One region of the Sphingomonas sp. TF3 genome, then DNA from elsewhere that is predicted to be linked to it. Evidence: predicted binding sites of a transcription regulator. Region 1 holds the regulator's gene; each other region holds the start of a gene.

Region 1 (10,623 bases):
CCAATGGGCCCGTTTGCGGCAAGCGCGCGCCTTCGCGTAAGGAAGGACAAGCTGACCGAGGAGGATCATCCGAATCTTGATCGAGAGCACTGCGCAGCCCCGAGGGAACTGGTACCTGGCCGAATGAATCACATACGACCGAACCTGCTGGAACGATTGCCGCTCCTGATGGACCGCCCCATCGCGGCTTACGCCCTCGCTACGGTGTCGGCCGTTCTGGCGGGACTTTTACGTAGCGCGCTGAACCCGTATTTCCCGCCGGGCTTTCCGTTTCTCACCTTCTTTCCGGCGGTCATCATCTCGGCGTTCCTGTGGGGTCGGGGGCCGGGCGTGCTGTCGGCGATTCTGTGCGGGCTTATCGCCTGGTATTTCTTCATCCCGCCGCTGTTCAGCTTTCAGATCGAGGTGCCAACCGCGACCGCGTTGCTCTTCTATATCGGCGTCGTCGCGGTTGATATTGCGCTGGTCGATATGATGCAAAAGGCCAACGCCCGCCTGCGCGAAGAACGCGAACGCACGCGTGAACTGGCGGCCCAGCGCCTGGATCTGGTCGAACGCAGCAATGTGCTGTTCCACGAATTGCAGCACCGCGTGTCCAATAATTTGATGATGGTCGCCGCATTGCTCAGCGTGCAGCGTCGCGCGATCGCCGATGAGGCCGCCAAACAAGTCCTCGACAACGCCGTCCACCGCGTCCAGCTGATCGGGCGAATCCAGCGGCAATTGTATGACGTGAGCGGGGGACAGGTCGCCCTTCATGCCGTGGTCACCACATTGGTCGCCGATCTCGCCGAGGCCGGCGGGAAGCCCGGAATCGCGTGTCGCGTCGACGCGCAAACCGATCTCGTGCTCGATCCCAATGCGCTGATCCCGCTGGCGTTGATCCTGGCGGAGGCCGTCGCGAACGCCTTCGAACATGGCTTTGCCGATCGCGAAACCGGGCGGATCGACGTGGTCGTACAGCGCACCGACGACACGCTCGACCTCAGCGTTACCGACGATGGTGCCGGTTTGCCCGATGGGTTCGACATGACCCGCACGACCAGCCTCGGCCTGACCATCGCCAGCACCCTGGCGCGGCAATTGGGGGGACGGTTCGATGTCGCGGCAACGCCGACTGGCGGTACGATCACCCGGCTGACGATCGAGCGGATTGCCCCACCCGCGACGACCCGCTGATACCCGCCAGCCTTACCGGAAAGCATGACGATGGCCCCTCCTCTGATCTCCGTGTCCGATGCGCAAGCGCGCCTGTTCGCGCTTGGTGCCGCAGTACCGAGCGAAACGCTTCCACTGGCCGCGGCCGCCGGACGCTGGCTGGCAAGCGAGGTCTACGCCTTGCGGACCCAGCCCTATGCCGATCTCTCGGCGATGGACGGCTATGCGGTGCGGTTCGACGATTTGCCGGGGCCGCTGCGCGTGATCGGCGAAAGCGCCGCCGGACGCCCCTTTACCGGGACGTGCGGCGCGCACGAAGCGGTGCGCATCTTTACCGGTGCCGCCGTGCCGCCGGGGGCCGATAGCGTGCTCGTTCAGGAAGAAGCCGCGCGCGAGGGCGACAGCCTTACTCTGTCCGGCGATGGCCCGGTGCGCGGCGGCAATATCCGCCGCAGGGGGCTCGATTTCGCCAGCGGTGAGGTGCTCATCGCGAAGGGCGAGCGGCTGACAGCGGCGCGCGTCGCACTGGCGGCGATCGCCGGACACGCCGAATTGACGGTCTCGCGGCGGCTGCGCGTCGCGGTCGTGGCGAGCGGGGACGAACTGGTTGCGCCGGGTGCCAGCGGGCCACCCGATGCGCTGCCCGAATCCAACAGCGTGATGCTGGCGACGTTGCTTGGTGATTTGCCTGTCGACGTCCTTCGGCTCGGCATCCTGCCCGACCGGCTCGATGCCATCGCCGCCGCCTTTGCGGCGGTGGAAGCCGACATTCTCGTCACCACCGGCGGTGCCTCGGTCGGCGACCATGACCTGATCCGTCCCGCACTGGAGGCGGCAGGCGGGAGGATCGATTTCTGGCGGATCGCGCTGCGGCCCGGCAAGCCCATGCTGGCAGGGCGTTTGCGCGGGACTACGGTGCTGGGCCTGCCCGGCAACCCGGTGTCGGCCTTCGTCACCGCGACGGTGTTCCTGCGCCCGCTGATCGCGCATCTGAGCGGCGCGCGCGATGCGATGCCGGTTTTGCGCACGGCGATCCTCGGTTCGGCGTTGCCCGCCAACGGCGTGCGGCAGGATTATCTGCGAGCGGAGACGCGCGACGGGCGGGTGTATGTCGCGCAGCGCCAGGACTCGTCGTTGTTGCGGACGCTCGCCGAGGCCGATTGCCTGATTGCCCGTGCACCGCATACGCCAGCCGCCGAGCCCGGCGACTCGGTGGAAATCCTCGCGCTCCCGTAAAGCGCGCGCTTGACGCGTGATTTTTCGTTCCGTATAGGTTCGTTGTCTGTTCCGACGAAAGGGCCCGAGCGATGCTAACGCGCAAGCAGCATGAGCTGATCTGCTTCATCAACGACCGGCTTGATGAGACCGGGGTGTCGCCGTCGTTCGAGGAAATGAAGGAAGCGCTCGACCTCAAATCCAAATCGGGCGTCCACCGCCTGATCAGCGCGCTCGAGGAACGTCAGTTCATCCGCCGCCTGCCCAATCGAGCGCGCGCGCTCGAAGTGCTGAAAATGCCCGAGCGTGGCACCAACACACCGACCAAAACCACTGCTGCGCCCGCCGCCAATCTCCGCGCGATGCCGGAGCCCGCCAATGACGTGATCGAGATCCCGCTGCACGGCCGCATCGCCGCCGGTGTGCCGATCGAAGCGTTCGAAGGCGCCTCGATGCTTGCCGTCCCCGCCGCCCTGCTCGGCAATGGCGAGCATTATGCGCTGGAAGTCGCCGGGGATTCGATGGTCGAGGCCGGGATCCTCGACGGCGATTATGCACTGATCAAGCGCCAGGAGGTTGCGCGCGACGGCGAAATCGTCGTGGCGCTGATCGAGGAAAGCGAAGCCACCCTCAAATTCTTCCGCCGCGAAGGCGCGATGATCCGGCTCGACCCCGCCAACCGGGCGTATGACCCGCAGCGTTATGCACCGGCGCAAGTGCGCGTGCAGGGCAAGCTGGCGGGGATTTTGCGGCGGTACGATTGAGGCGAAGTAGACGGCCGCCGAGCGCGGCCGAAACACAGTGCTATGTAGAAAAGTTTGACGTCGATTCTGGCGATGGCCAGCAATCTTAAACCGTACGAACGCTTTTTCTTCGTGCCGGCATTGTCTAACCGCTGACCATAGTTCAGGTGTCTGTCTTCGCGGGAGACAGCCGATGCTATTGCCTTTGATCGCTTTAATCTCGGCAGTCCCCGGTCAGGATGCGGGCGGGCCTCCATCTGCCATTCCGGGCTCAACCGCGCCTTCCCCAACCGCGCCTTCCCCAACCGCGCCTTCCAACGAGCAGCGCATCGCGCACGCTTCCAATATCGGGAGGCTAATTTACGGCTTCGATCGTGCGGCCTGGGTCAGCACCGATGCGCTGTTGGCCGCAGTCCCGAAAGATCAACTGACTGGCGTGGGTGGATATGTCGTCGAAGTGTCCGACGAGCAAACCTTGCACGTGACCTACTACCGCGGGACCAATACAACCGCCCAAGCCTTTTTCGTCGCCGATGTTCGTGGCGGAAAGGTGGTGCGTCAGGAACAATTGCCCCAACCGATCGCGCTCACTCCGTCGCAAGCCTTCCTCGCGCACGCACGCGAAGTAGCGCTCGAACGCGCGAAGGCACAAAAGTACGAACCGTGCACGCCGGCACCGTTCAATACGGTCGTGCTACCGTCACCCAATGGCGGGCCAGTCGCGGTCTACTTGCTGACGGCCCAGCAGGATGCCGCCACCTACGTGATGGGAGGCAACTATCGCGTCGTCGTTGCGCCCGACGGACACGTGCTGTCTTCCCGTCCGTTTAATGTCAGTTGTCTCGCGATGAAGCGCCCCAAACTGCCACCGGGTGCAACAGCAGAAGGCTTCATGACCACGCATTTGCTGGACCCCGTTCCGACTGAGATCCATGTTTTTACCTCCTACAATATGCATATGCCCCTGTTTGTGGCGACCGCAGCCAAAACGGTCTGGGAGGTGAAAGACAGCGCCATCACGCTGGCTCCAATCAAATAGAAGGTCGACGCGCCGCGCCGCCAGCTAACTAACCCCCGACCTAAAGCGAAATCGACCGCCCTCAGCGATGGCGCGCCTCGTTCCCCTTGCGGAACCGCGACAGCTTCGATGATACCGGCATCGTCACCCACGGATGCCGGTCGCCTGCATGGCGCACCGTGCGCACCGACGCCCTGCTCAGCGTGATCGCCACGCCGCCGCTACGCGCCAGCGTCGCCCGGTCGAGCCGTAGCCAGCGCGGTGCGCAGCGGCGCGGCAGGCGGCGTTCGCTGATGACGATGTCGGCCTCTGCGCACGCCGCCATCAGATCGGGCGCGGGGACGAGATAGGCGCTGCGCGTCGCGAGGATGCGCCAGTCGCGGCCGCCGGCGCGGCGCGTCATCAGGCACAGGTCGCGGCTGCAGCGCGCTTCGGGCTGTTCGGACATCAGCACCGGTAGGTCCTCAATCCCGCCATTCTCCGCCAGCATGTCGGCGGTGTAATCGCCGGTACGGTCGCGCAGCAGCGCCAGATCGCCGCGTGCTGTGCGGATCGCGACGTGGCGGCCGTCGCCCGTCACCAGCACGTCTGGCGCGGGCGTCAGCAGCGCCCATACCGCGCCGACCGCGAGCGGCAGCAGCCCCAACCGCCGCCAGCGCGTGCGCCATAACGCCAGCCACAGGCCACCCACCACCATCAGGGCGTAAGCAGCACCGGGCATGGCGGGCAGCGGCGCGACCGATCCGGGAATGGCGGCGGCGGTGTGCGCGATCCACAGCAGTAGATCGAGCGAGCGCGCCGTCGCCCACCAGAACGGTGCCCCCGCGCCGATGCAATCAAAGAGCAATGCCAGCGCCTCCAGCGGCATCGTCACGAAGGTGGTGAGCGGAATCGCCACGATATTGGCGACCGCGCCGTACACCCCGGCTTTCTGAAAGTGGAACAGCGAGATCGGCAGCAGCGCCAGTTCCACGACAAGGCCCGTCAGCAACAACGAAGCGAGCTCGCGCGCCAGCTTTGCCAGCCGAGATTGCTCGCGCGGGCCGAACCAGCCGCGGACCGCGGGGTGCTCGTTGAGCGCGATGATCGAGGCGACCGCGGCGAAGGACAGCTGGAAGCTCGGCCCCGCCAGCGCCTCGGGATAGAGCAGCAACACCACCACCGCGCCCGCTGCAACCAGCCGCAGCGTCAGCGCCTCGCGCCCCAGCGCCAGCGCGATCAGCACGAATAAGGCCGCGACGCAGGACCGGATCGTCGGCACTTCGGCCCCGGTCAGCAGCGTATAGCCGATCGCCGCGAGCGCCCCCGCTCCCGCTGCAATCAGCGGCAAGCGCCAGCGCAAGGCCAGCCACGGGCTGAGCGCGAGCAGGCGCATCACCAGCACCATCACCGCGCCGACCGCCGCCGTGATGTGCAAGCCGCTGACCGAGAGCAAATGCGCAAGACCCGAACGGCGCATCGCCTCATTGTCGGCCATCGGGATGCTGCCCTGGTCGCCGGTAGCCAGCGCGGCGGCAATGCCCCCTGCCCCGCCCCCGCCTGCTTGCGCCTGAATATGCTGCGACAATCGCACGCGCAGCCCCGCTTCCGCCGCCGTGCCGCCACCCGCGATGACGCGGATCGGCGCGAAGCCGCGCCCGGTCGCACCGATTCCGTCAAACCAGGCGGTCCGGGCATAATCATAGGCACCCGGCACAGCGGGTTCGGGCGGCGGCATCAACCGCGCGGAAAGCAGCAGCGTCGCCCCCGGTACCAGCCCGACTGGAACATCGGCCTCGGTCAGATTGACGCGCAGATGGGCGGGGAGCATCGGCAGCGGCTGCGGAGGCCCGCGCCGCTCGGGCACTGCCACTACCCGGATCGGCGCGAGCCGCACGCGCACGAGGCCCCGCGCCACCAGCGGCTCGACTCGCTCGACCCGCGCGGTGAAGGTCGCGATCGTCGGGCGGGCAAGCACACCCGCCGCGACTCGCTCCGAGCGGCTCCAGATCAGTGCCAGCCCAAGCAAGACGCAAAACCCGCCCACCGCGACCACCCGCGCCGCCCGCCCATGTCGCGCGAACGCCACGCCGCCAAGCGCCACCGCCAGTGCAAGACATGCCGCCGCCCTCCACGCCGGCGGGTCGGGCAGCACGAACCACAAAGCGATCCCCGCGCCCAAGGCGACCGGCACCCACAAGGCCAGTTGGTCGCGCTCCGCCTCCAGCCACCGCTCGAGTCGGGCATTGACGGCGGCAAACCCCCGAAGCACGCCGATTTGAAGCGCGGGAAGGTGCGTGCTAGGGGCGCTCAAGGCTGAACCGGCCATCCATCCTTAAGTCTGGGAGTATGCGCGATTGAGCGCAATATCTGATCCCGCCACGGCCCCCGCCGTCGGCGCCACCACCACCCCCAATGACGCCACGGTCGTCACCCGGTTCGCGCCGTCGCCGACCGGCTTCCTGCACATTGGCGGGGCGCGTACCGCCTTGTTTAACTGGCTCTATGCCCGTCATCATGGCGGCAAGTTCCTGCTGCGCATCGAAGATACCGATCGTGCGCGCTCGACCCAGCCTGCGATCGACGCGATTTTGACCTCGATGCGCTGGCTCGGGCTCGATTGGGACGGCGAGGAAGTCTTCCAATTCTCGCGCGCCGCGCGCCATGCCGAGGTCGCCTATCAATTGCTGGCGGCAGGCCAAGCATACAAATGCTTCGCCACGGCAGACGAACTGACCGAAATGCGCGAGGCGCAGAAGGCGGCAGGCAAGCCGATGCGCTATGACGGCCGCTGGCGCGACCGTTCGCCTGAGGAAGCGCCCGAGGGCGCGCCTTTCGTCGTGCGGCTGAAGGCGCCGCGCGAGGGTGCCACCACGATCGAGGACCGCGTCCAGGGCAGCGTCACCGTGCAGAATGCCGAGCTCGACGATTTCGTCCTGCTGCGTTCGGACGGCACGCCGACCTATATGCTGGCGGTGGTGGTCGACGATCACGACATGGGCGTGACGCACATCATCCGCGGCGACGACCATCTCAACAACGCCTTCCGTCAGCTTCCCATCATGCGCGCGATGAACGCGATCGAGGGCGGCTGGCCCGACCCGGTCTATGCGCACATCCCGCTGATCCACGGGTCGGACGGCGCGAAAATGTCCAAGCGCCACGGCGCGGTCGGCGTGGAATTCTATCGCGACGAACTGGGCATTCTGCCCGAGGCGCTGGAAAATTATCTGCTGCGGCTCGGCTGGGGGCATGGCGATGATGAAGTCATCAGCCGCGACCAGGCGATCCAATGGTTCGATCTCGACGGCGTTGGCAAATCGCCCGCACGCTTCGACCTGAAGAAACTCGAAAATTTGAACGGTCAGTATATTCGGCAGGCCGACGATGCCCGCCTGGCCGAGTTGGTGGCCCCGCGACTCGAGGTCACGCCGAACTCGGAACAGCTCGATCTTCTGCGTCGCAGCATGGCATCGCTGAAACCACGCGCGGCCAATCTCAATGAATTGGCCAGCGGTGCTGGCTTTCTTTTTCGCACCCGCCCGCTTGCGATGGACCATGATGCGACAGCGCTACTGTCGGGTTCGGCCCACGGATTGCTCGCGCAGGTGCACGCGGCGCTTGACGCGGTCGAAGACTGGGATACGGAGGCGCTCGAAGCTGCGGTTCGGCAGGTCGCCGACGATGCAGGGGTCAAGCTCGGTCAGGTCGCGCAACCGCTGCGCGCCGCATTGACCGGACGCAAGACCTCGCCTGGAATCTTCGACGTGCTCGACTTGCTCGGGCGCGACGAGAGCCTGGGGCGTATCGCCGACCAGATGGCCGCATAGACGTCACGAAAGGACGACCGATGACTGACACTGTCAAGCTGAACGCCGCGGACAAGGATCTCGATTTGAAGGTCCTGCACGGTAGCGTGGGTCCGGACGTGATCGATATTCGAAAACTCTACGCCCAGACCGGCATGTTTACCTACGATCCGGGCTTCACCTCGACCGCAAGCTGCGATTCGGCGATCACCTATATCGATGGCGATGAGGGCGTGTTGCTGCACCGCGGCTATCCGATCGGGCAGTTGGCCGAGCAGTCGAGCTTCATGGAGGTGTGCCACCTCCTCCTGAACGGCGAGCTGCCGACCAAGGACGAACTCGACAAGTTCACCTACACGATCAGCCGCCACACGATGCTGCACGAGCAGCTCGCGACCTTCTATCGCGGCTTCCGGCGCGATGCGCATCCGATGGCGATCATGTGCGGTGTCGTCGGCGCGCTTTCGGCCTTCTATCAGGATTCGGCCGACATCACCGATCCGCAGCAGCGCATGATCGCGAGCCATCGCCTGATCGCGAAGATGCCGACGATCGCCGCGATGGCGTATAAATATTCGATCGGCCAGCCGTTCATGCACCCCAAGAACGAGCTGAGCTACACCGGCAACTTCCTGCGCATGACCTTCGGCGTTCCGGCCGAGGAATATGTCGTCGATCCGGTGATCGAAAAGGCGATGGACCGCATCTTCATCCTCCACGCCGATCACGAGCAGAACGCCTCGACCTCGACCGTCCGGCTCGCGGGTTCGTCGGGTGCCAATCCCTTCGCGTGCATCGCGGCGGGCATCGCCTGCCTGTGGGGCCCGGCGCATGGCGGTGCCAATGAAGCCGCGCTCAACATGCTGCGCGAAATCGGCACGGTCGACCGCATCCCCGAGTACATCGCGCGCGCCAAGGACAAGAACGATCCGTTCCGCCTGATGGGCTTCGGCCATCGCGTGTACAAGAATTACGATCCGCGCGCGACCGTGATGCAGCAGACCGTGCGGGAAGTGTTCGCCGCGATGAAGGTGTCGGACCCCGTGTTCGACGTCGCGCTGAAGCTCGAGGAAATGGCGCTGAGCGACCCGTACTTCATCGAAAAGAAGCTGTTCCCGAACGTCGATTTCTATTCGGGCGTCATCCTCTCGGCGATCGGTTTCCCGACGACGATGTTCACCGCGCTGTTCGCGCTCGCGCGCACCGTCGGCTGGGTCGCGCAGTGGAACGAGATGATCGCCGATCCGGAGCAGAAGATCGGCCGTCCGCGTCAGCTCTACACGGGCCCGACGCAGCGCGATTACGTGCCGCTCGACGCCCGCTCGTGAAAGCGGTGAAGGCGCTCGCCCTGGTGGCGGGCGTCGTCCTGCTGGCCTTCGGGCTGCTGTTTGCGGGCCAGGGCCTTGGCATCATCCTGTGGCCCGCGTCGAGCTTCATGCTCGCTCAGCGCGAATGGGCGGTGTACGGCGCGCTTATCGCGCTGGCGGGCGTTGCGCTGCTGTGGTGGTCGCGGCGCTGAGCGTTGGTCGCACGCAGGCATATTCGGGGTTTATTGAACCGAAGTACTGCCTGCGGCATTAACGGCGCGGCCGTTCGCACGAGATGGGCGACGAGCGGCGGGGCGTGCCGTCTCCCCGGTATTTCCCGTCTTGAACCGCTCGGTCTGCTGCGCAAGCGATCCCACCTCGGCGGTCAGGTTGCGCGCCGCTGCCGACGTTTCCTCGACCATCGCGGCGTTCTGCTGCGTTGTGCGATCCATCGAGCTGATCGCGCTTGAGATTTCGCTGAGCGCCGACGACTGTGCGGCGGCATCGTCCGCCATCGAGCCGAGCAGATGGTGCACCTTCTCCACATCGCCCGAGATGTTGGTCAGCGACGTATCGACATTTTTCACGGCATGGACTGCGGTTCCGATATCGGCCTGAGTCACGGTCAACTGATCGCGGGCGCGCTTCGCCTCTTCCTCGGCGCGCATCGCAAGGGCCGAAACCAGATCGGCAACGACCGCGAAGCCCCGCCCGGAATCTCCGGCGCGCCCCGCTTCGACCGCCGCGTTCATGGCCAGAACGCGCGTTTGAAACGCAATCTTGTCGAGGCCTTCGATTACGGAATCGATGCCCTTGGCGCTTTCACCGACACGGATCATGGCTTGGACCGCCTGGTCTGCGGTCGCGCGACCGTTGGCGACAGTGTCGGTCGCCTGCTGCGCACGGTTGACCGTCTCGGCCGTCGCGGCGGCGGTAGCCCTGAGCCGCGAGTCGATCTGCACAAGCGATGCCGACGTCTGCTCAAGACTGGCGGCAGTGCCCTCGGTCCGCCGCGCAAGGTCTTCCGACGCGTGGGCGATTTCCGAAGAGCCGGTACGAATGCCAGCGCTGCTCGCCACCACGCTACCGATCAACCCACGCAAGGACGTAAGCGCCTGGTTGAAGCTCGTCTCGATCGCGGCAAAGGCCGACGGCATGTTTGCAATGTCGTTGCTCAGATCGCCGTCGGCAAGCGCGGCCAAAGCCTGCGACAGGCTTTCGATTGCTCTGTTGCGCTCTGCTTGCGCTTCTTCGAAGTAGATCGAAACCGACAATTCCATGTCGAGTAAGGCGGCCTTGACGATCGCGCTGCTGGCATCGGCTGCGCTCGGACCGCGGAAGAGCGACAACAGGCGCCGCCACGGCGACAAATGGCGCGCGATACCTGCGATCAG
Region 2 (10,623 bases), on a different contig from region 1:
GAGATCCACGTTTTTCCGCAGATGGCCAAAGTATTGTAATTCCTGTCGTAATTCCGTCGGAGTCGTTCGCGTCCAATCCTGCTATGATCGACGTCGCCGTCGAACTCGCCAGCGGCAAGGTTTCCGCGATCGATGCGAACGCTTGGGAGGCGGCGCTAGAAACGGGACGAAAGGTTCTCGCCGGACAGATCGCTTATGAGGCGGCGGCAAAAGCTGCCTTTCTTGCGCCACTTCTTCGGCCGAAAATCAATGCCGAGCGCGAGTGGCATGACTATCTTCGTGAAGCGGTCGCGCGTTTGATCGGCGACGATGACACGCCTTCCACGACTGTTCTTCGCCTTCCCGGTGCATCGGACTATGCCGTGTCGGAAACCTGGGTTCACGATGCCTTGACGGAAAGCTATGCCGACAAGGTTGCGATCGCTTCGCTGTCGGAGCCGAACCTTGTCTCTGTTCTGCAGAAGGTTGCCGCGAAATTGCCCGCTCGGTCTCTTTCAAAGGTAACTGTGTTTATAGCGCTATCCGACGAAAATTGGGCGGCCGCCGGAGAGGCTATGCGGCGGACCGGAGCGAAACTTATTCAGCTGAACCCCGATAAGCCTATTCCGCAACGACCGAAGCGCATTGGTCGGAGGTACGGTCCGGGTCGCGATTGATCAGTGCATTCCTTTCGTTTCTGAGCCCTCTTTCCTCGCACCAGGTGATAAGAATAGAAAGCGCTGGCGCGCGCCAGATCGGCTTGGTCAGTGCGACTGGGCCCCGGCCTTCGCCGGGGAAGGGGGCGGGTGGTTGGGCGTCTCGCCAGCGCTATGCGCGGGGCACGTTGGTGGTGGGTATAACGCGCGCGGAAGCGGTTGCGCGGGCGACACAGCGATTGTCAGCGTCGAACAATTCGCCTTCGAGGAAGGCAATCGTTTTTCCCATCTGAACAATGCGGCCAACCCCCGTAAACGCGCCAGGGCGAGCGGGTGCGAGGTAGCTGACGTGGAGATCGATCGTCGCGCAATACTGCGTGCCGTTTGATTTTACGAGAATCGTTGGTCCGAGTGTGTCGTCCAGCATCGCGGCGACAAAGCCGCCTTGGATGGCGCCGCCTGGATTGCAGAAGGCTGGCTTCCCCTCCATCGCGACCAGCACCGTTCCGGTGTCGGGGTCCGCTTCGATCAGCCGCCAGCCCAGTGTTTCGGCACAGGGCGGGCGAGCGAAGGTGTCGAAAATGCTCATTTCTTCTCCCCCCTTCCTATGCGTGGCAAGGTCGGCCCCGGCATCGCGGTGGACCCCGGCACAAGGCCGGGGTGACGGTTTGGGGTTGGTTCCGCTATGACGGTTGTGGGGTGGGCCCCTACAGCGACCGCCCAATCAACTCCTTCATAATCTCGTTCGTCCCCCCGAAAATGCGCGTTACGCGGGCGGCGCGCCAGGCGCGGGCGATGGGGTATTCGTTCATATAGCCAGCCCCGCCATGCAGTTGCAGGCAGGCGTCCATCACTTCCCATTGCAGATCGGTGTGCCACAATTTGGCGGCGGCGCCTTCTTCGTTGGTCAGCTCGCCCTTCAAATGGCGCGCGATCGCCCAGTCGAGATGTGCCCAGCCGACTTGCAATTTGGCCTTGAGGTCGGCGAGGACGAAGCGGGTGTTCTGGAAATCGAACACCATGCCGGCAAAGGCCTTGCGCGTCTTGGTGAACTCGACCGTCTCGTCGAACGCCTTTTGCGCCGAGGCCTGGACCGAGACGGCGATCGACAGGCGTTCCTGCGGCAATTGGCTCATGAGGTAGATGAAGCCCTTGCCCTCCTCGCCCAGGCAATTGGTCATCGGCACGCGCACGTCGTTGAAGAACAATTCCGACGTATCGGCGGCGTCCTGACCGATTTTGTCCAGTTTGCGGCCCTTCTGGAAACCTTCGCGGTCGCTTTCGACCAGGATGATCGACATGCCCTTCCAGGCGGGCTTGGCATCGGGATCGGTCTTGGCGACGACCAGCGTCAGATCGGTATTCTGGCCGTTGGTGATATAGGTTTTGGAGCCGTTGATGACATAGTGATTGCCATCCTTCTTGGCCGTGGTGCGGATCGCCTGCAGGTCGCTGCCGGTGCCGGGTTCGGTCATGGCGATGGCGGTGATCACTTCGCCCGAGACCATCTTGGGCAGCCACTGTTTCTTCTGCTCTTCCGAGCCATAGGTTTCGATATAGCCCGCGACGATATCCGACTGGAGCGAGAAGCCGGCGGGGACGCCGTTATAGGCCATCTCCTCATCGACGATCGCGTTATAACCGAAATCGAGGCCGAGCCCGCCATAGGCCTCGGGCGCGGTCGGGCAGAGCATGCCGATCGCACCCGCCTTGATCCAGAAATCCTTGGGGACGAGCTTGTTCTCCTCCCACTCAGCGACGTGCGGCACGCCTTCCTTTTGCAGGAAACTGCGCACGGTCTGGCGGAAGGCCTCATGATCCTCGGTATAGGCAAAGCGGCCGGCGACGGAATCGAGCGTCATGTCAGGTCTCTCCAATAACAGTTGTCGTCTGCAACTCTTTTGCTGGGTGTGCGGTGAGGTGACGCTTTCGTCAAGCGGGTTGCGCTCGACACGCCCTATGGGAGGGCTATGATTGGGCGAAACAGGAGAGTGTATGAAACTGGCCAGCCTCACATCGGGTCGCGACGGTAAGCTCGTCGTGGTTTCCAACGATCTCGCCTGGTATGCCGATGCCGCGCACATCGCGCCGACGCTGCAGGCAGCGCTCGACGATTGGGAGCGGTTGCTGCCCGACCTGCAGAACCTCAGCACCGATCTGGAACATGAGATGATCCCGATGCGGCGCTTCCATGAGCATCAGGCGGCGGCCCCCTTGCCGCGCGCGTATCAATGGGCGGACGGATCGGCTTATGTGAACCATGTCGCTTTGGTGCGGCAGGCGCGCGCGGCGGAGCTGCCCGACAGCTTCTGGCACGATCCGCTGATGTACCAGGGTGGTTCGGACGGGTTCCTCGGCCCACGCGCGCCGATCCCGCTGGCGGACGAAAGCTGGGGCTGCGATTTCGAGGGCGAAGTGGTGGTGGTGACCGGCGACGTGCCGCAGGGCGCGAGTCGCGAAGCGGCGCTGGCGGCGGTGCGGCTGGTCGGGCTGACCAACGATGTGAGCTTGCGCAACCTGATCCCGGGCGAACTCGCCAAGGGCTTCGGGTTCTTCCAGTCGAAACCGGCCAGCGCGTTCTCGCCGGTGTTCGTCACGCCCGAGGCGCTGGGCAACTGGTGGCAGGACGGCAAATTGCACCGCACGCTGATGGTCGACCTCAACGGCAAGCCGTTTGGCCGGGTGGCGGCGGCGGTCGACATGACCTTCGATTTCGGCACGCTGATCGCCCATGCCGCCAAGACGCGCGCGCTGGGCGCGGGGACGATTATCGGCTCGGGCACCGTCTCCAACCGCGACGCCGACGGGGGCCCTGGCAAGCCGATCGCCGATGGTGGGGTGGGCTATGCGTGCCTGGCCGAGCTGCGCACGGTCGAGACGATCCTGCGCGGCGCGGCGGTGACGCCGTTCCTCAAAAGCGGTGACACGGTGCGGATCTGGGCGGAGGATGACAAGCATCACCCGATCTTCGGGGTGATCGAACAGACGGTTGGGTGAGCGCAGAGGCTCAGTGGAAATCGTGGCTGCGGATCGGGATGACCGGTTCGAGGTCGTTTCCCACCATCCGCCGTTCGCGCGGGTCGATCGTGCCGCCGTGGGTGGCACCGTCGCCGGGCATGGTCAGGCGCGGCAAGTCGATGTCGCCAATCTGCCGCAGCAGCCCGGTGAGATCGGTGATGTGATCGGCGATGATGTGGATCGTCCCGCTTTCGCTTTGCACGCGACCGCGCACGCTGAGCATCGACGCGGCCATCACCGTGCGGCGCTGCGCTTCGAAGCGATCGGGCCACAGGATCGCGTTGGCGATGCCGGTCTCGTCCTCCAGCGTCACGAACACCACGCCCTTGGCGCTGCCGGGGCGTTGCCGCACCAGGATCAGCCCGGCCACTTCGACGCGGGTGCCGTCCTTCACCCCTTTGAGAGCGCCGCAGCGGGTGATGCGGCGGCGGTCGAGGTCACCGCGCAGGAAGCTGACCGGATGCGCGCGCAGCGACAATTGCGTCGCGCGGTAATCCTCGACCACTTCGCGCCCTGCGGTGAGCGCGGCGAGCGTGACGCTCGGTTCGCTGGGGGATTCGATCGCGGCGAAGAGCGGCAGCGGTTTTTGGCCCAACGCCTTTACCGCCCATAAGGCCTGGCGGCGGTCGAGGCCGAAGCTGTGGAACGCATCGGCCTGGGCGAGCTTTTCGAGCGTCAGCAGCGAGACGCCCGCCCGCCGCCAGACATCCTCGATCGACGCGAACGGGCGTGTTGCGCGGGCGATGAGGATGCGCCCGGCATCCTCGCCGGACAGGCCGAGCACGATGCGCAGCCCCAGGCGGAGGGGATCTCCCTCTCCCCGCTTGCGGGGAGAGGGCCGGGGAGAGGGGGAGTGTGGGGACACTGCCCCTCTCCCGACCTCGCTTCGCTCGGCCACCCTCTCCCCGGAGGGGAGAGGGAGTAGGGTTGTGTCCCAATCACTCCGGTTGACGCACACCGGCACCACCCGCACGCCGTGTTCGCGCGCGTCGCGGACGATTTGCGCGGGGGCGTAGAAACCCATGGGCTGGGCGTTGAGCAGCGCCGCGCAGAAGATGTCGGGGTGGTGGCATTTCAGCCAGGCCGAGGCGTAAGCGATCTTGGCGAAGCTGGCCGCGTGGCTTTCGGGGAAGCCATAGCTGCCAAAGCCCTCAATCTGCTTGACCAGCCGCTCGGCGAAATCCTGGCTGATGCCGTTGGCGCGCATCCCTTCGATCAGCGGATCGCGGAATTTGCCGACGCCGCCGGTCATCTTGAAGGTCGCCATCGCGCGGCGCAGCCGGTCGGCCTCGCCCGCGCTGAACCCGGCACCGACGATGGCGACTTGCATCGCCTGTTCCTGGAACAGCGGCACGCCCAGCGTCTTTTCCAGCACCTCGCGCAATTTGGGGCTGGGATAGTCGATCTCGACCTTGCCGATGCGGCGTTGCTCGCGCCGTTTGAGATAGGGGTGGACCATGTCGCCCTGGATCGGGCCGGGGCGGACGATCGCCACCTGGATCGCGATGTCGTAGAAATTTTCGGGGCGCATCCGCGGCAGCATCGACATTTGCGCGCGGCTTTCGATCTGGAAGGTGCCGAGCGTGTCGGCCTGTTGGATCATCGCATAAGTGGTGGGGTCGTCCTCCTGCATTTCGGCACTGTCGAGCCGCAGGTCGATGCCCTTATGGTCGCGCAGCAGATCGAAACAGCGGCGCAGGCAGCCGAGCATCCCGAGGCCGAGGATATCGACCTTCATCAGCCCGATTTCCTCGACATCGAGCTTTTCCCATTCGACCACGCGGCGATCGATCATCGCGGCGGGTTCGACCGGCACCAGATCGTCGAGCCGGTCATGCGCGAGCACGAAGCCGCCGGGATGCTGCGACAAATGGCGCGGCGTGCCGATCAATTGCGTGGCGAGGTCGAGCGTCAGCGCAAGGCGCGGCTCACTGGCATCGAGGTTGAGCGCGGCGACATGCTCCTCGGGCACGCCGTCATTCGACCAGCCCCAGATTTGCGAGGCGAGCGCGGCGGTCATGTCCTCGGGCAGGCCGAGCGCCTTGCCGACCTCGCGCACCGCGCCGCGCGAGCGATAGCGGCTGACGACGGCGGTGAGCGCGGCATGGTTCCGCCCATAGGTTTCGTAAATCCACTGGATCACTTCCTCGCGCCGTTCATGTTCGAAATCGACATCGATATCGGGCGGCTCGTGGCGTTCGGTGGAGATGAAGCGCTCGAACAGCAGCTTGTGCTTGACCGGATCGATCGAGGTGATGCCAAGCACGAAGCAAATCACCGAATTCGCCGCCGATCCGCGCCCCTGGCACAAAATGCCCTGGCTGCGCGCATAGCGCACGATCGAATTCACCGTCAGGAAATAGGGCGCATAGCCCATATGCGCGACCAGGCCGAGTTCGTGTTCGAGCAAGCTGGTGTAGGCAGGTGGGGGCGTGCCATTGAAGCGCTCGGCCAGCGCGGTGCGCGCCATCGCCGCCAGCGCCTCCTGCGGGGTGCGCTGGCTGATCACGATCTCGTCGGGATAGCGATACTGGTCTTTCAACTCGCGCAAGCTGAAGGTGCAGCGCTCGACGATCGCGGCGGCGGCGGTGAGCGCGCGCGGGTGCAACTTGAAGCGGCGCGCCATTTCCACGGGGCCTTTGAGATGGCGGTCGGCGCTGCGTTCGCGCGCATGGCCGAGCGCGTCGATCGTCGAGCGGTGGCGGATCGCGGTGACGACGTCCTGCAGCATCCGCCGCTCGGGCACGTCATACAGCACGTCGCCCGTGGCAATCGGGGTCAGGCCGAAATGCCGGGCGTGCGAATCGAGCGTGTGGAGGCGCTGCGCATCGCCGGGGCGGCGGTGCTGGGTGAGGCAGAGATGACCGCGCACGCCGAACACGTCCGCCATCCAGCGCAACGCCTGGTCGTCTTCGGCGAAGGTTTCGGTCAGGCCGGGGACGAGCGCTGCGACCAGCCCCTCGGCATGCGCCGCGACATCCTCCCAATGCAGGAAGCACTGGCCTTTCTCCCCCTTTTGCGGATCGGCGCGGCCTTTGCCGAGCGTCAGCAGCCGGGTGAGGCGGCTCCAGCCGGCGCGATCCTCGGGCCAGACCAGCACCGATGTGCCATCGACCAGATCGAGTCGGCAGCCCGCCACCAGCCGGATCGGGCGGATCGCCGACATCTGCTCGGCCGCGACGAGGCCGCGCACCACGCCACCGACCGAATTGCGATCGGTAATGCCGAGCGCGGGCATCCCCGTGATCACGGCAGCCTGGAACAGATCCTCGGGCGAGGACGCGCCGCGCAGGAAGCTGTAATGCGTCGTCACCTGGAGCTCGCACCACGTCACCCGAACGATCCGTGCATGAACCAGGCGAGATCACCCGTCTCGCCGCGTTCGCCATCGCCGCGGCGGAACAGCCAGAAACGCTGTCCGGCCTCATCCTCGACCTGGAAATAGTCGCGCACGCTGTGCCGCTCGGTGCCGCGCTTCCACCACTCGCCGAGAATGCGTTCGGGGCCGTCGGCGCGGACCACGCGGTGCGCCATGCCGCGCCAGGTGAAGCGCTTGGGCGGCTGGTCGGGCAATTCGGCGAGGACATGGTCGAGCAGTTCGGGCCGCCGCAACAGCCGCACTGGGCGCGGCCAGCGCGGATCCCACGGATGCAGCGGGCGCGAGCGATCGAGCTGGCGGACATCGTCGGGCTTGATTTTTGGCGCGGTGCGCGCCGGTGGATCGAGCGGCGGGGCGGCGGCGACCGAGCGTTCGGGCACGTCGCTTTCGACCGGCACGCTGCGCCACAGCGCGCCCATGCCGATACGGTTGGCGAGCGTGTCGATCAGCGGCGCAAGATCGGGCGCGCGGTCTTCGAGCGTTTCGGCAAAGGGCTCGGCGCCGAGCGGATCGGCGCGGCGGACGTGGAGCGCGAGCGCATCGATGCCATAGCCCGGCGCGATTTCCTCGATCCGGCGCACGATCAGCCGCAGCAGATGCGCGCCGTCGCGAGTCGGGCGGGCGAGGCCGATGCGCAGGCGCTGCGGCACGCCGTCGATGCGATCGGCGACCAGATCGATCAGGCGCGCGCCGAGCCCCGCTTCGGCCAGTGCGGTGACGAGGCGCGGCATCAACACCCCGAGCCAATGCGCGATCGCTTCGGCGGTGGCGATCGGCTCGGCGAAGCGTTGCACGACGGCGATCGCTTCGGGCGGGATGACGGGGGCGAGCGGTTCCGCCAGCCGCCCCGATGCTTGATCCAGCCGCGCGATGAGCGTGCCGCCGAACCGGCGCGCGAGCGGGGCGCGGGGCAAGGCGGCGAGCTGGCCGATCGTCTCGATCCCCAGCCGTTTGAGCAAGTCGCGCGCGCGCGGTTCGAGCCGCAGCGCAGCGGTCGGCAGCGGGGCGAGGGCGTCGAGGTGTGCGCCGGGCGGGCAGATTTGCGGGGCGTAGCGCGCCAGCGCCCACGCCGCGCCCGGCGTATCCGCCACGGCGACGCGCGCGGTGAAGCCGTGCCGCTTTAGCAACGCCACGATCCGCCGCGCCATCCGCGCCTCCCCGCCGAACAGATGCGCGGTGCCGGTGATATCGAGGAACAGCCCGTCCTCGCCCGACGGCATCACCACCGGGCACCAACGCCTGGCCGCGAGCAGGGCGAGGCGCAGCAAGGCGGCGCGGTCGCCCTCCGGGTCGGCGGGGCGGATGTCGAGCCCGGGCACCAGCGCCCGCGCTTGCGTCACCGCCATGCCGGGCGCGAGCCCGAGCGCGCGTGCAGCCGGGCAAGCGGCGGCGATGAGGAGCGCGTTGCCCGATTGGAGGCTGGTGATGACAGCCTTGTTCGTCACCCCGGCCCCGTGCCGGGGTCCACCCATCACCACATTGCGTCGTTCGAGGAGAGGAGTGGACCCCGGCACAAGGCCGGGGTGACGGTCGCCGCCGACACGATGATCCCGCACCACCGCGCCGCCCTCATCTGGCGGCATCGCTTTGAACGGATGCGCCGCGGCCTCGCTCGCGCGCCCGGCGCGACGGTCGCGGGGTGGCGTTTCGCTCCGCGCCCAGCGCGCGCCGGGACGCCAGCCACCCCCGCGCGGCACCGAACAGGCGACGGCCTGTTCCTGCGCGGCGATGGCGTTCAGCGGGGCGGTGTCGACCGGCGCGCGCTCAGGCGGCGTGGCGATACGCTCGGCCTGCGCCAGCCGTTCGATCGGCCAGTCGGGCAGGTAGAGCGAGGCGACCCGTTTCATCGCATGCCTCCATCGTCCAGTCGGCGGGTTCGCCGCCGCGTTGGCGGACCAGCTCCACCCGCCAGCGCGCGCGCCCGACTCCGTTAGCGCCGACCGGCAGCGGGGCGGATGGGGCTGCGGCGATGCGCCACCGCGTCACCGCCGCCGAGGGCACAGCGAGCGGGTTGCCGCCGCCTTTATCCGTGGCCGCGCGGGCATGGCGCTTGAGCAGTAAGGCGATCGTCTTGCCACCCTCCGCCGCCAGTTGCAGCCGCCGCGTATTGGGCATCGCCGCGCGCTTCACTTCGCCGACCACCGCGCCGAGGCCACGGTGGCGGAGGCCCTCCTCCATTAGCGCGAGCAATTCGGCATCGTCGGCCGCCTCGGCATAGATCAGCCGTTCGGGCGCGAGCCCGGCCTGGTACAGCCCCGGCGCGAACAGGTCGCGCCGCCGCACCACCCACAGCACGGGGCCCCAGGCGCGCGCCGCGATTCCGGCCATGAACAGCGTCGCGGCGGCATCGTCCGACGGGGCGGCGCTGGCGGCGGCGATCTCATGCAGCGAATCGAGCCGGAGGCCGCCGGGTGCCAGTTTCTCGTCGATCGCGCCGATCCCGAAGGGCAGCACGGGGCGACGGCGCAGCCCGTCGCGTTCCACCTTCTTCAGGCTTTCGCGAAGCTCGGCTATGATCGCCGAGGAGGGGATGGCAGGACAGGACACGGCCACGACTCGCACAATTGGTTCGTTCCTATTTTGTTCCGCTTGTTGTTCCTGAGTCAAGCGGCCTCTTATCGCAATTGGGACGGTCCGGCGTTTCCCCGCGTTCGCCCCTCTCGCCAAAGCCCACGAAATTTTATAACAACGATTCGAAAGAGCGTTTTTGCGTGCCCGAGCGTTGGTACAGCGCACGCCCCGTTTGGAGAGATCATGGCAAGCGACCGCGTTCCTGCGCATTTGAAGCCCAATTTGCCGCCTTTGTCGCTCTATGTGCCCGAACCCAAATTCCGGCCCGGCGACACGGTCGATTTTACGCAGGTGGCGATTCCACCCGCAGGCGAAACGCGGCGGCCCGACACTGCCGACCATGCCGAGAGCTTCACCGATCTCGCCTATCAACTGGTGCGCGTGCTCGATGAGAACGGCCAGGCGGTCGGCCCGTGGAACCCGCGGCTGTCGCCCGATATGCTGCGGGGCATGTTGCGCAGCATGGCGCTGGTGCGCGCGTTTGACGAGCGCATGTTCCGCGCGCAGCGCCAGGGCAAGACCAGCTTCTACATGAAGTGCACCGGCGAGGAGGCGGTCGCGGTCGCCGCCGCCTTTGCGCTCGATTATGAAGACATGTGCTTCCCGTCTTATCGCCAGCAAGGCCTGCTGATCGCGCGCGGCTGGTCGATGGTCGACATGATGAACCAGATCTATTCGAACACCGCCGACCGGCTGCACGGCAAGCAATTGCCGATCATGTATTCGGTCAAGGAAGCCGGGTTTTTCTCGATCTCGGGCAATCTGGCGACGCAATATCCCCAAGCCGTCGGCTGGGCGATGGCGAGCGCGGCCAAGGGCGATACGCGCATCGCGGCGACCTGGTGCGGCGAGGGATCGACCGCCGAGGGCGATTTCCATTCGGCCTGCACCTTTGCCAGCGTCTACCGCGCGCCGGTGATCTTCAACGTCGTCAACAATCAATGGGCGATTTCGAGCTTCTCGGGCTTTGCCGGGGCGGAATCGACCACTTTCGCCGCACGTGCGGTGGGCTATGGGATT
Region 3 (10,623 bases), on a different contig from region 1:
CGCGAGCGCCCAATTCCTCAGGCTAAGCAGCGTCCGCTTTAATTTGCTGCAGGTCGCCAAAACACCAAATCCGCGAGATTTGCCGCAAATTAGGCCACCCAGCTTACATCCCCCGCCCCCTCACCCCAGCGGCGCATCAATCGAAGTCGGCGGCACGCTGAACCATTTCGGCCCGGTCGGGGTCATGTGGAAGCAATCCTCCAGCCGCACGCCGAATTTGCCCGGCAGATACAGCCCCGGCTCGTCCGAAAAGCACATGCCCTCGGCCAGTCGCGTGGTTTCGCCGTGAACGAGGTTGACCGGTTCATGCCCGTCAAGCCCGATGCCGTGGCCGGTGCGGTGCGACAGGCCGGGCAAGCGATAGCCCGGCCCATAGCCGAGCGACGCGTAAAAGCCGCGCACCGCATCATCGACCACCCCCGCCGGCGTGCCGATCTGCGCGGCGGCGAAGGCCTTGGCTTGCCCCATGCGGACCAGATCCCACACCGTGCGCTGTTCCGCGCTCGCGTTGCCGAACACGAAGGTGCGCGAGACGTCGGACTGATAGCCTTGCACGGTGCAGCCGCAATCCATCAGCACGATCTGCCCGTCCGCCACCACTTGCGGTTCGTGGCTGCCGTGCGGCAGCGCCGCCGCCGGGCCGATCAGCACCAGCGCGAATTCGGGCGCGCCGCCCAATTGCCGCGTCGCGGCGTTCATCAGCGCGGCGATGTCGGCGGGTTTCATGCCTTTTTCGACGCGCGGCACAGTCCAGCGATAGGCAGCGATCGTCACGTCGGTCGCGGTCTGCATCAGCGCGATCTCGGGCGCGGTCTTGCGCATCCGCACCCCGCGCACGACCGGATTGGCCGAGACGATCTTCGCCCCCGGCAGCGCGCGCGCCAGGCCATCGACCGCGAAATAGCGCACCGTTTCCTCAATGCCGATCGGCCGCTCCGCCAGCTTGCGTTCGCGCAGGAAGCCCGCGACCAGCTTCAGCGGATCCTCATCCTCCTGCCACACGCGCACCTCAGCCGCGACGCCCAGCGTCTGGCGGACCGAGGGTTCCTCGAAGAATGGCGTGACGATGCACGGCTCGCCCTCGACCGGCAGGATCGCCGCGGTCAGCCGTTCGCTGCGAAACCACGTCACGCCGGTGAAATACACCAGGCTCGATCCCGATTCGATCAGCACCGCGCCAATGCCCTGCGCCTTCATCAGCGCCTGCGCGCGGGCGATGCGCGCGCGGCGCTCGTCCGGCCCGATCGGCGTCGCGCCACTGGCGATGTTGCGCAGACTCGTCAGATCCGGCTCAGCCGCGCGCAGAACACCACTGGCCGAAAGCACCGGCAGCATCGCTGCTCCGGCTGCAAACCCACGCCGCGTCAACATCTTCATCGTCTCGCGCCCCTTTGTCGTTGGCGCAACTGTGCCAGCGGCAGGCGGCCGCCGCAACGCAGCAACGCCGCACTTCGGCTTGACCGCTCGCACTTTCTCCCGTTGATGACACGAACGACAAAAAGGGGTGAAACGTGGCGAAGCGATTGACGACCTATATCCTGATCGCGCTGGTGCTGGGCCTCGCCGTGGGATGGACGCTCAACGCCGCGATCGACAACGGCACCCCCGCCAGCGCGGCGCGGCTGAAGGAAATCGCCGGCTATCTTTCGATCATCACCACGGTGTTCCTGCGGCTGATCAAGATGATCATCGCGCCGCTGGTGCTCTCGACCCTCGTCGTCGGCATCACGCATATGGGCGGCACCGGCGCGCTCGGGCGGATCGGCCTGCGCGCCGTCGCGTGGTTCGTCGGCGCGAGCTTGCTGTCGCTCTCGCTCGGGCTGGTGCTGTTCCATGTCACCGCGTCGCTGGGTGAAGTGCTCGGCCTCACGCCGCATCTGGTGGTGCCGCCCGTGACCGAGGGCAGCGGGCTCGACAAAGCCGGGTTCGATCTCGCCAAGTTCGTCACCCATGTCGTGCCCTCGTCGATCTTCGATGCGATGGCGACCAACGAAATCCTGCAGATCGTGGTCTTTTCGGTGTTTCTCGGCGTCGCGATATCGGCGGTCGGCGAGAAAGCCGCGCCGCTCGTCCGCGCGACCGAGGCGCTGGTCGCGGTGATGTTGCAAGTCACCAATTACGTGATGATGTTCGCGCCGATCGCGGTGTTCGCCGCCGTCTCCGCCACGCTGACCGAGCAAGGCCCGGGCGTCATCAAGAACCTCGCTTATTTCATGGGCAGCTTCTATTTCGGGCTGGCGGTGTTGTGGGCGCTGCTGTTCGGCCTGTGCTACCTCATCGTCGGCCCGCGCACGCGCAGCTTGCTGCGCTATATCGGCGCGCCGTTGATGATCGGCTTTTCCACCGCCTCGTCCGAAGCCGCGCTGCCGCGCGTGCTGGAGGCGCTGGAACGCTTCGGCGTGCCGCCCAAGATTGCCGGCTTCGTCGTCCCGCTCGGCTATTCGTTCAACCTCGACGGGTCGATGATGTACATGACCTTCGCGTCGCTGTTCATCGCCCAGGCCTACGGCATCCATCTGTCGATCGGCGCGCAGGTCACCATGTTGTTGACCTTGCTGATCACCTCCAAGGGCATTGCGGGCGTGCCGCGCGCGAGCCTGGTGGTGATCGCGGCGACCTTGCCGGTGTTCCACATCCCCGAGGCCGGCCTGCTGCTGATCCTCGCCGTCGATCATTTCCTCGACATGGGGCGCTCGGCCACCAACGTCGTCGGCAATGCCATCGCCGCCAGCGTCATCGCCAAATGGGAGGGGACGCTGGAAGCGCCCGAGCCTCCCGAGATCGGCCTGAACGAACTGCCGCGCGCCGATCACGCATAGCGCCGGTTAATCTTAAGCAGGACCGCCCAAAAGCCGTTCGGGCTGAGCCTGTCGAAGCCCTTCTTCCCCGCGCGCTCACCGCGCTGGGATAGGAGCCCTTCGACAAGCTCAGGGCGAACGGGGTCCGATCCGCTTTAAAGACGCCCGTCACGCATAGGCATAGGGTCCACCCTTGGCGAGCGCCGCCTGATAGGCCGGGCGCGCGTGGATCTTGTCGAGCCACGCGATCGTCGCCGGGCGCGAGGCATCGAGGCCCGCGCGGCTGCGCGCGGCCTCCAGCGGGAAGCTCATCATGATGTCGGCACCCGTGATCGTGTCGCCCGCAAACCATGGACGGCTCGACAGCTCGGCTTCGACATAATCGAGATGGACGTCGATCATCGGTTGGATACGCTTGGCGGCGGTCTTGCCCAGCAGCGGAATGCGGTTGACGACCAGCAGCACGAGCAGCGGCGGCATCATCGACCCTTCGGCATAATGCAGGAACTGGCGATAGCGCAGCACACCATCGCGGTGCGCGGGGGGCCCCAACCGACCATCGCCGCGCTCGACCAGATACTCGACAATCGCGCCCGTTTCGACGATCACATCCCCCAGCTCGGTATCCTCGAGCACCGGCGATTTGCCAAGCGGGTGGATTCGCTTGAGTTCGGGCGGAGCCAGCATCGTCTGCTTGTTCCGCTCATAGCGCTTGATTTCATAGGGGAGCCCGAGTTCCTCGAGCATCCACAGAATCCGCTGCGAGCGCGAGTTTTCGAGATGGTGGACGATCAAGGTCATGAGGACTCTCCGGGTCGGCTTGTTGCCCGCATCCTAGCAGCGATGCGGCACACAAGTCACACGCTACCTTGCGGTGCCCGACGCCGGGGGTCGCCACTCTGCACTCCGGCCATCCCGCCGCCGCAATATGAAAGGCCCGCCATCGCTGGCGGGCCTTCCCGGTCTCTGCGACGGCACCGAGAGCGCTCGATACCGCCATCGTGGTGGGACGCAGCCGTGCACTGCCGCCATCCCCTGCTCCGGCCCGCCGCAGCAGACCGGGGCGAAACTCACATCTCGTCGTCACCTTCATCGGGTTCCGCACCCGCCATCATTTCCTCGGCGACCTTGTCGGTCCGTGCGCGAATCGCCTTTTCCAGACGATCGGACATTTCGACATTTTCCTTGAGGAAGGTCTTGGCGTTCTCACGCCCCTGCCCGATGCGGACGCTGTCATAGCTGAACCACGCGCCCGATTTCTCGACCAGCCCAGCCTTGACGCCCAGATCCAGAATCTCGCCAATCTTGGACACGCCCTGCCCGTACATGATGTCGAATTCGACTTGCTTGAAGGGCGGCGCGACCTTGTTCTTGACGACCTTCACGCGTGTGGTGTTGCCGATGATCTCGTCGCGATCCTTGATCTGGCCGGTGCGACGAATGTCGAGGCGCACCGAGGCGTAGAATTTCAGCGCATTGCCGCCGGTCGTCGTCTCGGGGTTGCCGTACATCACGCCGATCTTCATGCGCAGCTGGTTGATGAAAATCACCATGCAGCGCGAGCGGCTGATCGAGCCCGTCAGTTTGCGCAGCGATTGCGACATCAGTCGCGCCTGCAAACCGACATGGCTGTCGCCCATTTCGCCTTCGATTTCCGCGCGCGGCACCAAGGCTGCGACCGAATCGACCACCAGCACGTCGATCGCGTTGGAGCGCACCAGCGTATCGACGATTTCGAGCGCCTGCTCGCCCGTGTCGGGCTGCGACACGATCAGCTCGTCGATATTGACGCCGAGCTTCTTGGCATAAACCGGGTCGAGCGCATGTTCGGCATCGACGAACGCCGCGGTGCCGCCGCCCTTTTGCGCCTCTGCGATGACATGAAGCGCCAGCGTGGTCTTGCCCGAGCTTTCCGGCCCGTAAATCTCGATCACGCGCCCACGCGGCAAGCCGCCGACGCCGAGCGCGATATCGAGCCCGAGCGAGCCGGTCGAGATCACCTCGACCTGCATCGTCTGTTTCGAGCCCAGCTTCATCGCCGAGCCCTTGCCAAAGGCGCGGTCGATTTGTGCGAGCGCCGCTTCCAGCGCCTTGGCGCGTTCTGCGGTGGCTTTGTCTGCTTGCTTGTCTGAGGCTGCCATTTTGCTGTCGATGACCTTCAACGATACCGCCATTGGTAGCCTCCTGCGCTAGACCGAACGCCGGGTGCGTTCAATGCGTGATGCACCGTGTATCGCGTTTGTTCTTATGGAACAAGAGTAGAACGACAACCTCTTTAAAAAAACCGGCAGGATCACGGCATTCCGCTGCCGCCCGCTGCGCCATAGACTTGTCCGGTGGCGTAGCTGCCGCCACTTTCGGCCAGCAGAACGTAGATCCCGGCAAGCTCGCCCGGTTGCCCCGGGCGACCGAGCGGCGTCTGACCACCAAACTGCTCGAGCTTTTCCATCGTCGCGCCGCCAGACACCTGCAGCGGGGTCCAGATCGGCCCCGGTGCGACGCCGTTCACGCGGATTCCCCGCGACGCCAGTTGTTTGGCTAGGCTGCGAACATAATTGGTGGTTGCTGCCTTGGTTTGCGCGTAATCATACAGATCTTCTGACGGATCGGTTGCCTGCTCCGACGTCGTCCCGATGATCGACGATCCCGGTGCCAGATGCGGCAGCGCCGCCTTGATGAGCCAGAACGGCGCGTAGATATTGGTCTTCATCGTCCGGTCGAATTCCTCGGTGGAAATGTCGAGGATCGAACCGTGGGTTTGTTGTCGGGCGGCATTGCTGACCAGAATGTCGAGCCCACCAAGCGTATCGACTGCGGTCTGGACCAGGGTGGCGCAGAAATCCTCGCTGCACAAATCCCCGGGGATGGCGACTCCGACTCGGCCCGAAGCGCGGATCAGATCGATCACGTCCCGGGCATCCGCCTCCTCTTCCGGCAGATAGTTGATGGCAACGTCGGCTCCTTCGCGCGCGTAAGCGATGGCGGCCGCCCGTCCCATCCCGGAGTCGCCACCGGTAACCAAAGCCTTGCGACCGGCCAGACGACCGGAGCCACGATAGGTCGATTCACCGTGATCGGGCCGGGGCCGCATGTCGCGCGCAAGGCCCGGCCAAGGCTGGCTCTGGCGTTCGAACGGCGGTTTGGGACCAACCTTTTGCGGGTTTGTCAAAGCGGATGGCGAAATGTCTGAGCTGGAAAGTGCCACGATCGGTCTCCGTGCCGGGATTGTGGCAGGAGAAACGGCAGAGCGCCGCGATGGGTCCGCATCAGGCCGGCTTTGTTGGGTTGATCGTGATCAGCCCCCCATCAGCCGCCTGATTAGCCCAATGCCGCCAATGCCTTGGAAACCCCATCCATCGTGAAAGGTTTGGCCAGAGTCGGACGATCGCGATACTCTTCCCCGACGCTATCATGCGACCCGCCGGTCGCGAAAACGAACGGAATGCCCTTCTCCGCGAGCACCGCCGCGATCGGGAAGCTCTTCTCCCCGCCGCGCAAATTGACGTCCAGGATGGCAGCGTCGATGCCACCCGCTTCAATCAACGCCAGCGCGGCCACAACGCTATCCGCCGTGCCGCCATGACGCTTTCCCAAGACATCGAGAAAATCCTCGATCATCATCGCAATCAAGGGTTCGTCCTCGACGATCAAAATGGTCTGTGGCCCGCTCATAATAGGCCCTTAGCCGGGCATGCCGGAATGCGCCAAATCATTTCGCACCCAATACCGCCCGCACCGCTTCAGCAAGCTGTTGTACCGAAAACGGTTTTGCCAGAAAGGCGACGTTGTCGAGATCGATCGACTTGCGAATCGTCTCCTCGGCATAGCCCGACATGAACACGATCGGCAGATCGGGATAGCGCGCGCGCGCTTGCCGCACCATGGTCGGTCCATCCATCAACGGCATCATCACGTCCGATATGAGCAGATCGGGCTTTGGGCCGGATGCCAACAGTTCGAGCGCAGCCTCCCCATGTTCGGCGCACAGCACGGTATAGCCCTGCCGTGTCAGCGCCCGTTCGGCAACGGCCCGCACCATGTCCTCGTCTTCGACCAGCAGGATCGTGCCTGTGCCCCAGAGATCGACCGGCTTCTCGCGCGGCAAAATCCGTGCGGGTGGCGCTTCCGCCAAGGCACCGACGGTGTGGACCGGCAAGTAGATGGTAAATACCGCCCCCGCCTGCCCGCGCGGTCCAGCCTTCACATTATCGGCAAAGATATAGCCACCCGATTGTTTGACGATCCCATAAACGGTGGACAAACCGAGCCCGGTGCCCTTTCCCACCTCCTTGGTCGTAAAAAAGGGCTCGAAGATTTTTGGCAGCACATCGGGCGGGATACCGCCGCCGGTATCGGCCACTTCAAGCACGACATAATCGGCGGCCGGAAGGATATCCGATGCGAGCTTGCGCACTTCGGCGGTGGTGACCGCATAGGTCTGGATCGCCAGCGTGCCGGTGCCGCGCGGATCCTTCGCCATCATCGCATCGCGCGCGTTCACCGCGAGATTGACGACGACCTGTTCGAGTTGCCCGGGGTCTGCACGCACCGGCCCCAGGTTGCGCCCATGTTTGACGGTAAGCGTGACGCTTTCGCCCAACAAGCGCTTAAGCAAATTGGTGACTTCGGAAATCACGTCGGGCAGTTGCAGCACTTGCGGCCTGAGCGTCTGCTGGCGGGAGAAAGCGAGCAATTGCCGCGTCAGGCTGGCCGCGCGGTTGGAGTTGGCGCGGATTTGCTGGATGTCGTCATAATCACTGTCGCCGGGCGAATGGCGCATCAGCATCAAATCGCAATGCCCGATGATCGCGGTGAGGATGTTGTTGAAATCGTGCGCAACACCGCCCGCGAGCTGCCCCACCGCCTGCATCTTGGTGGCCTGCGCCACTTCGCGCTTCAGCCGCGTTTCCTCGCTATTGTCCTTGAGGCTCAACAACACTGCCGAATTGCCGAGGCCGCGCGCACCCGCGATCGACAGGGCGACCGGCTCGTCGGGATGATCCTTCAGCCGCACCGCAAGGTCGGTTGAATGCGTCGCGCCACCGGCAAAACGGCGGATCGCGTCGGCGACCACACCCTTGTCTTCGCGCACCAGCAAATCGCCGGGATAGATGGGCGGGCTGTGCGGATCGACCGCCGCCGCCCGCGCAAAGGCGTCGTTCATCTGCACGAAGCGCCCGTCGCCGCCGATCAAGGCAACGCCGAACGGCATCAACGACACCAGGCTCTTGATATGCGCCGCCGCGCTTTCGCCAATGGCAGGCTGGCTATTCTCTTCCTCGTCGATCAGCGCGACCAGCATCGGCGCGTCTTCCCCATCGAGAAACGGGATCTGGAGAACGCGCAACGGGTTCTGCGCCAGCCCTTCGCGTTCGAACCGCGCCATGCCGTGCGAGTCGGTGATCAGAAAGCGCGCAAAGTCGCGACCGACGATCGCGCCTTCCTCATGCCCCATCGCACGTGCCCGCAACACGCGGTTCGCCGCCCGGATCCGCCCGTCGGGATTGATCAACGCCGCCATGATCCCGGCGCTGCCGAGTCGATCGCCCGTCGCTCCCGAGATCAAATTCTCCATCGTCTGGGCGAGATCCAGGCCCTGCGTTGCATGGAAACGCCAGACCAGAAGGTTGCCGTCTTCGCCGGCCCGCGTCACTTCGGCGGAAAGCTGCGCGCCTTTGATGAGGAGCCGGGCGACTCCCGCCGAGCCATCACGCCAGGCGGCGCGTCCGGCAGCCCCCAAAAGCTCCACACCAGTCGCATCAAACGGCAGCCCCGGCGGGGTCGCAAAGCCGCCGAACAGCGTCTCGTAGCGATTGTTGGCGCACACCAACCGTCCGGCACGATCGGTCACCGCAATCGCATCCGGGCTGCTCTCCGCAACCGTACGCGCGACGCTCCAATCCGGCTCGGCAGCGAGTTCCGCGGTGCGCGGGAAAAGACGGCGGAACAACAGCAGCCCGCCCGTCGCCACGAGCGCGGTCGCAAAGAACGCCGCCGCAATCGGCGCGCTGCCGATCACCACCAGAACGATCGCCGCAGCCGCGCAGCCGCAGCCAATCGCGATCAAAGCTGCGCCGCGAGACGGGTTCGGAGACGTTGGAAGCGATGCCATCCGCACCTGCATTGGGCGATGCGCCGGGAGCGTCAAGGGCAAAGCGGCCAGACACCGCCGCACCGCGCCACCCGTCCAGGCGGCGCGGTGCAGAATACCGCCTTTACCAGACCTTCACACGGTCAGCCGGGGCAAGATACAGCTTCTCGCCCGCCTTCACGCCGAACGCCTTGTACCAGGCATCGACGTTGCGCACCTCGGCGGTGCGGAAGGGCCCGGGCGAATGTTCGTTCGAAATCACCTGCGAACGCAGCGCCGGTTCGCGGAACTTGATCCGCCAGACCTGCGCATAGCCAAGGAAGAAGCGCTGGTCGCCCGTCAGCCCGTCGATCACCGGAGCAGGCTTCCCGCCAAGCGAGCGGTGATACGCATCATAAGCCAGCGCCAGCCCGGCAAGATCCGCCATGTTTTCGCCCAGTGTCAGCCCGCCCTTGATGTGCAGGCCCGGCAGCGGCTCATACGCGTCATACTGCTTGACCAGCTTGTCGGTCATCGCGGTGAAGCGTTTGACGTCCTCTGCGGTCCACCAATCGGCGAGCTTGCCGGTCGGATCGTATTTGCGCCCCTGATCGTCGAAATGGTGGCTCAGTTCATGCCCGATCACCACGCCGATGCCGCCGTAATTGACCGCCGGGTCCGCCTTGGCGTCGAAGAAGGGGGGCTGCAGGATCGCCGCCGGGAAGACGATCTCGTTCATCGGCGGATTGGCATAGGCGTTCACCGTCATCGGCGTCATGCCCCATTCGGTGCGATCGATCGGCTGGCCGAGCTTGTGCAGATCGCGCTCATATTCGAACGCATTGGCGGCGGCGACATTGGCGACGATATCGTCGCGCTTAACCGTCAGCGCCGAATAGTCGCGCCATTTCGACGGATAGCCAATCTTGGGGGTGAAGGCCGCCAGTTTCGCGTGGGCCTTCACTTTGGTTTCCGGGGCCATCCAGGTGAGATTGTCGAGCCGCACGCTCATCGCCGCGATGATGTTCTTGACGAGCTGGTCCGCCGCCGCCTTGGTCGCGGGCGGGAAATATTGCTCGACATATGCCTGGCCGACCTGTTCGCCCATCGCCCCGCTGACGATCCCCACGCCGCGCTTCCACCGCACCGGCTGCTGCGGCGCGCCGCTCAGCACCGTGCCGTAGAAAGCGAAATTGGCGTCGTTAATCGGCTTGGCGAGAACCCCGGCGTAGCTGCGCAACAAGCGCAGGATCAGGAAATCCTGCACCACCTGGACGGGGGCATCGGCAAACGCCTTCGCTTCGTCGGTCAGCGCGCTCGGCATCCCGACCAGATAATTGGCCTGGCCTGCGGTCCCAGCGGTCTTCATATAGACCTCCCACGGGAAGCCCGGGGCCTTGGCCGCGAAGTCAGCCGCCGACCACTTATTGTAGGTCAGATCGGAATCGCGCGATTTGATGCGGTCCCAATGCGCGGTCGCCAGCGTCTTTTCAAAGGCGTAGACCGCCGCGCCGCGCGCCGCGGCATCGTCCACACCAGCGAGGCCCAGCATCTGCACCTGATAGGCCTGATACTTTGCGCGCGTGTCGGCGAGCTTGGGGTCGTCCTTCAGATAATAATCACGATCGGGCAAGCCGATGCCCGATTGGCTCAGCCCGACGATATAGGTATCGGGGGCCTTGTCGTCCTGGCCTACGCCCATGCGGAACAGGCCGCCCACGCCAATCCGTTGCAGCTTGGCCATCTCGACCGCCA

The links. The regulator LexA, encoded in region 1, represses DNA repair genes until DNA is damaged. The targets are predictions, from matches to a motif close to GTTCCNCNCTTGTTCT.
Region 2: EJC47_RS03575 (ImuA family protein) is a predicted target of LexA. The motif match lies at 9,604-9,619, and genes of this name have one in related genera.
Region 3: recA (recombinase RecA) is a predicted target of LexA. The motif match lies at 5,048-5,063, and genes of this name have one in related genera.

Annotation. Positions count from the first base shown of each region.
Region 1 covers NZ_RWKS01000002.1:87,446-98,068, reverse strand. Annotated here, with positions in the region: gene EJC47_RS02080 (sensor histidine kinase) at 169-1,179, shown strand; gene EJC47_RS02075 (molybdopterin molybdotransferase MoeA) at 1,210-2,394, shown strand; gene lexA (transcriptional repressor LexA) at 2,466-3,137, shown strand; gene EJC47_RS02065 (hypothetical protein) at 3,310-4,155, shown strand; gene EJC47_RS02060 (ComEC/Rec2 family competence protein) at 4,217-6,427, opposite strand; gene gltX (glutamate--tRNA ligase) at 6,471-7,943, shown strand; gene EJC47_RS02050 (citrate synthase) at 7,964-9,250, shown strand; gene EJC47_RS02045 (hypothetical protein) at 9,256-9,441, shown strand; gene EJC47_RS02040 (globin-coupled sensor protein) at 9,472-10,623, opposite strand, start outside.
Region 2 covers NZ_RWKS01000003.1:155,233-165,855, forward strand. Annotated here, with positions in the region: gene EJC47_RS03545 (hypothetical protein) at 1-656, shown strand, start outside; gene EJC47_RS03550 (PaaI family thioesterase) at 808-1,224, opposite strand; gene EJC47_RS03555 (acyl-CoA dehydrogenase family protein) at 1,343-2,497, opposite strand; gene EJC47_RS03560 (fumarylacetoacetate hydrolase family protein) at 2,631-3,632, shown strand; gene EJC47_RS03565 (error-prone DNA polymerase) at 3,643-6,987, opposite strand; gene EJC47_RS03570 (Y-family DNA polymerase) at 6,984-8,879, opposite strand; gene EJC47_RS03575 (ImuA family protein) at 8,797-9,516, opposite strand; gene EJC47_RS03580 (3-methyl-2-oxobutanoate dehydrogenase (2-methylpropanoyl-transferring) subunit alpha) at 9,787-10,623, shown strand, end outside.
Region 3 covers NZ_RWKS01000004.1:111,494-122,116, forward strand. Annotated here, with positions in the region: gene EJC47_RS04595 (M24 family metallopeptidase) at 121-1,377, opposite strand; gene EJC47_RS04600 (dicarboxylate/amino acid:cation symporter) at 1,512-2,819, shown strand; gene EJC47_RS04605 (glutathione S-transferase family protein) at 2,967-3,599, opposite strand; gene recA (recombinase RecA) at 3,869-4,972, opposite strand; gene EJC47_RS04615 (SDR family oxidoreductase) at 5,092-6,006, opposite strand; gene EJC47_RS04620 (response regulator) at 6,117-6,470, opposite strand; gene EJC47_RS04625 (response regulator) at 6,508-8,910, opposite strand; gene EJC47_RS04630 (M13 family metallopeptidase) at 9,014-10,623, opposite strand, start outside.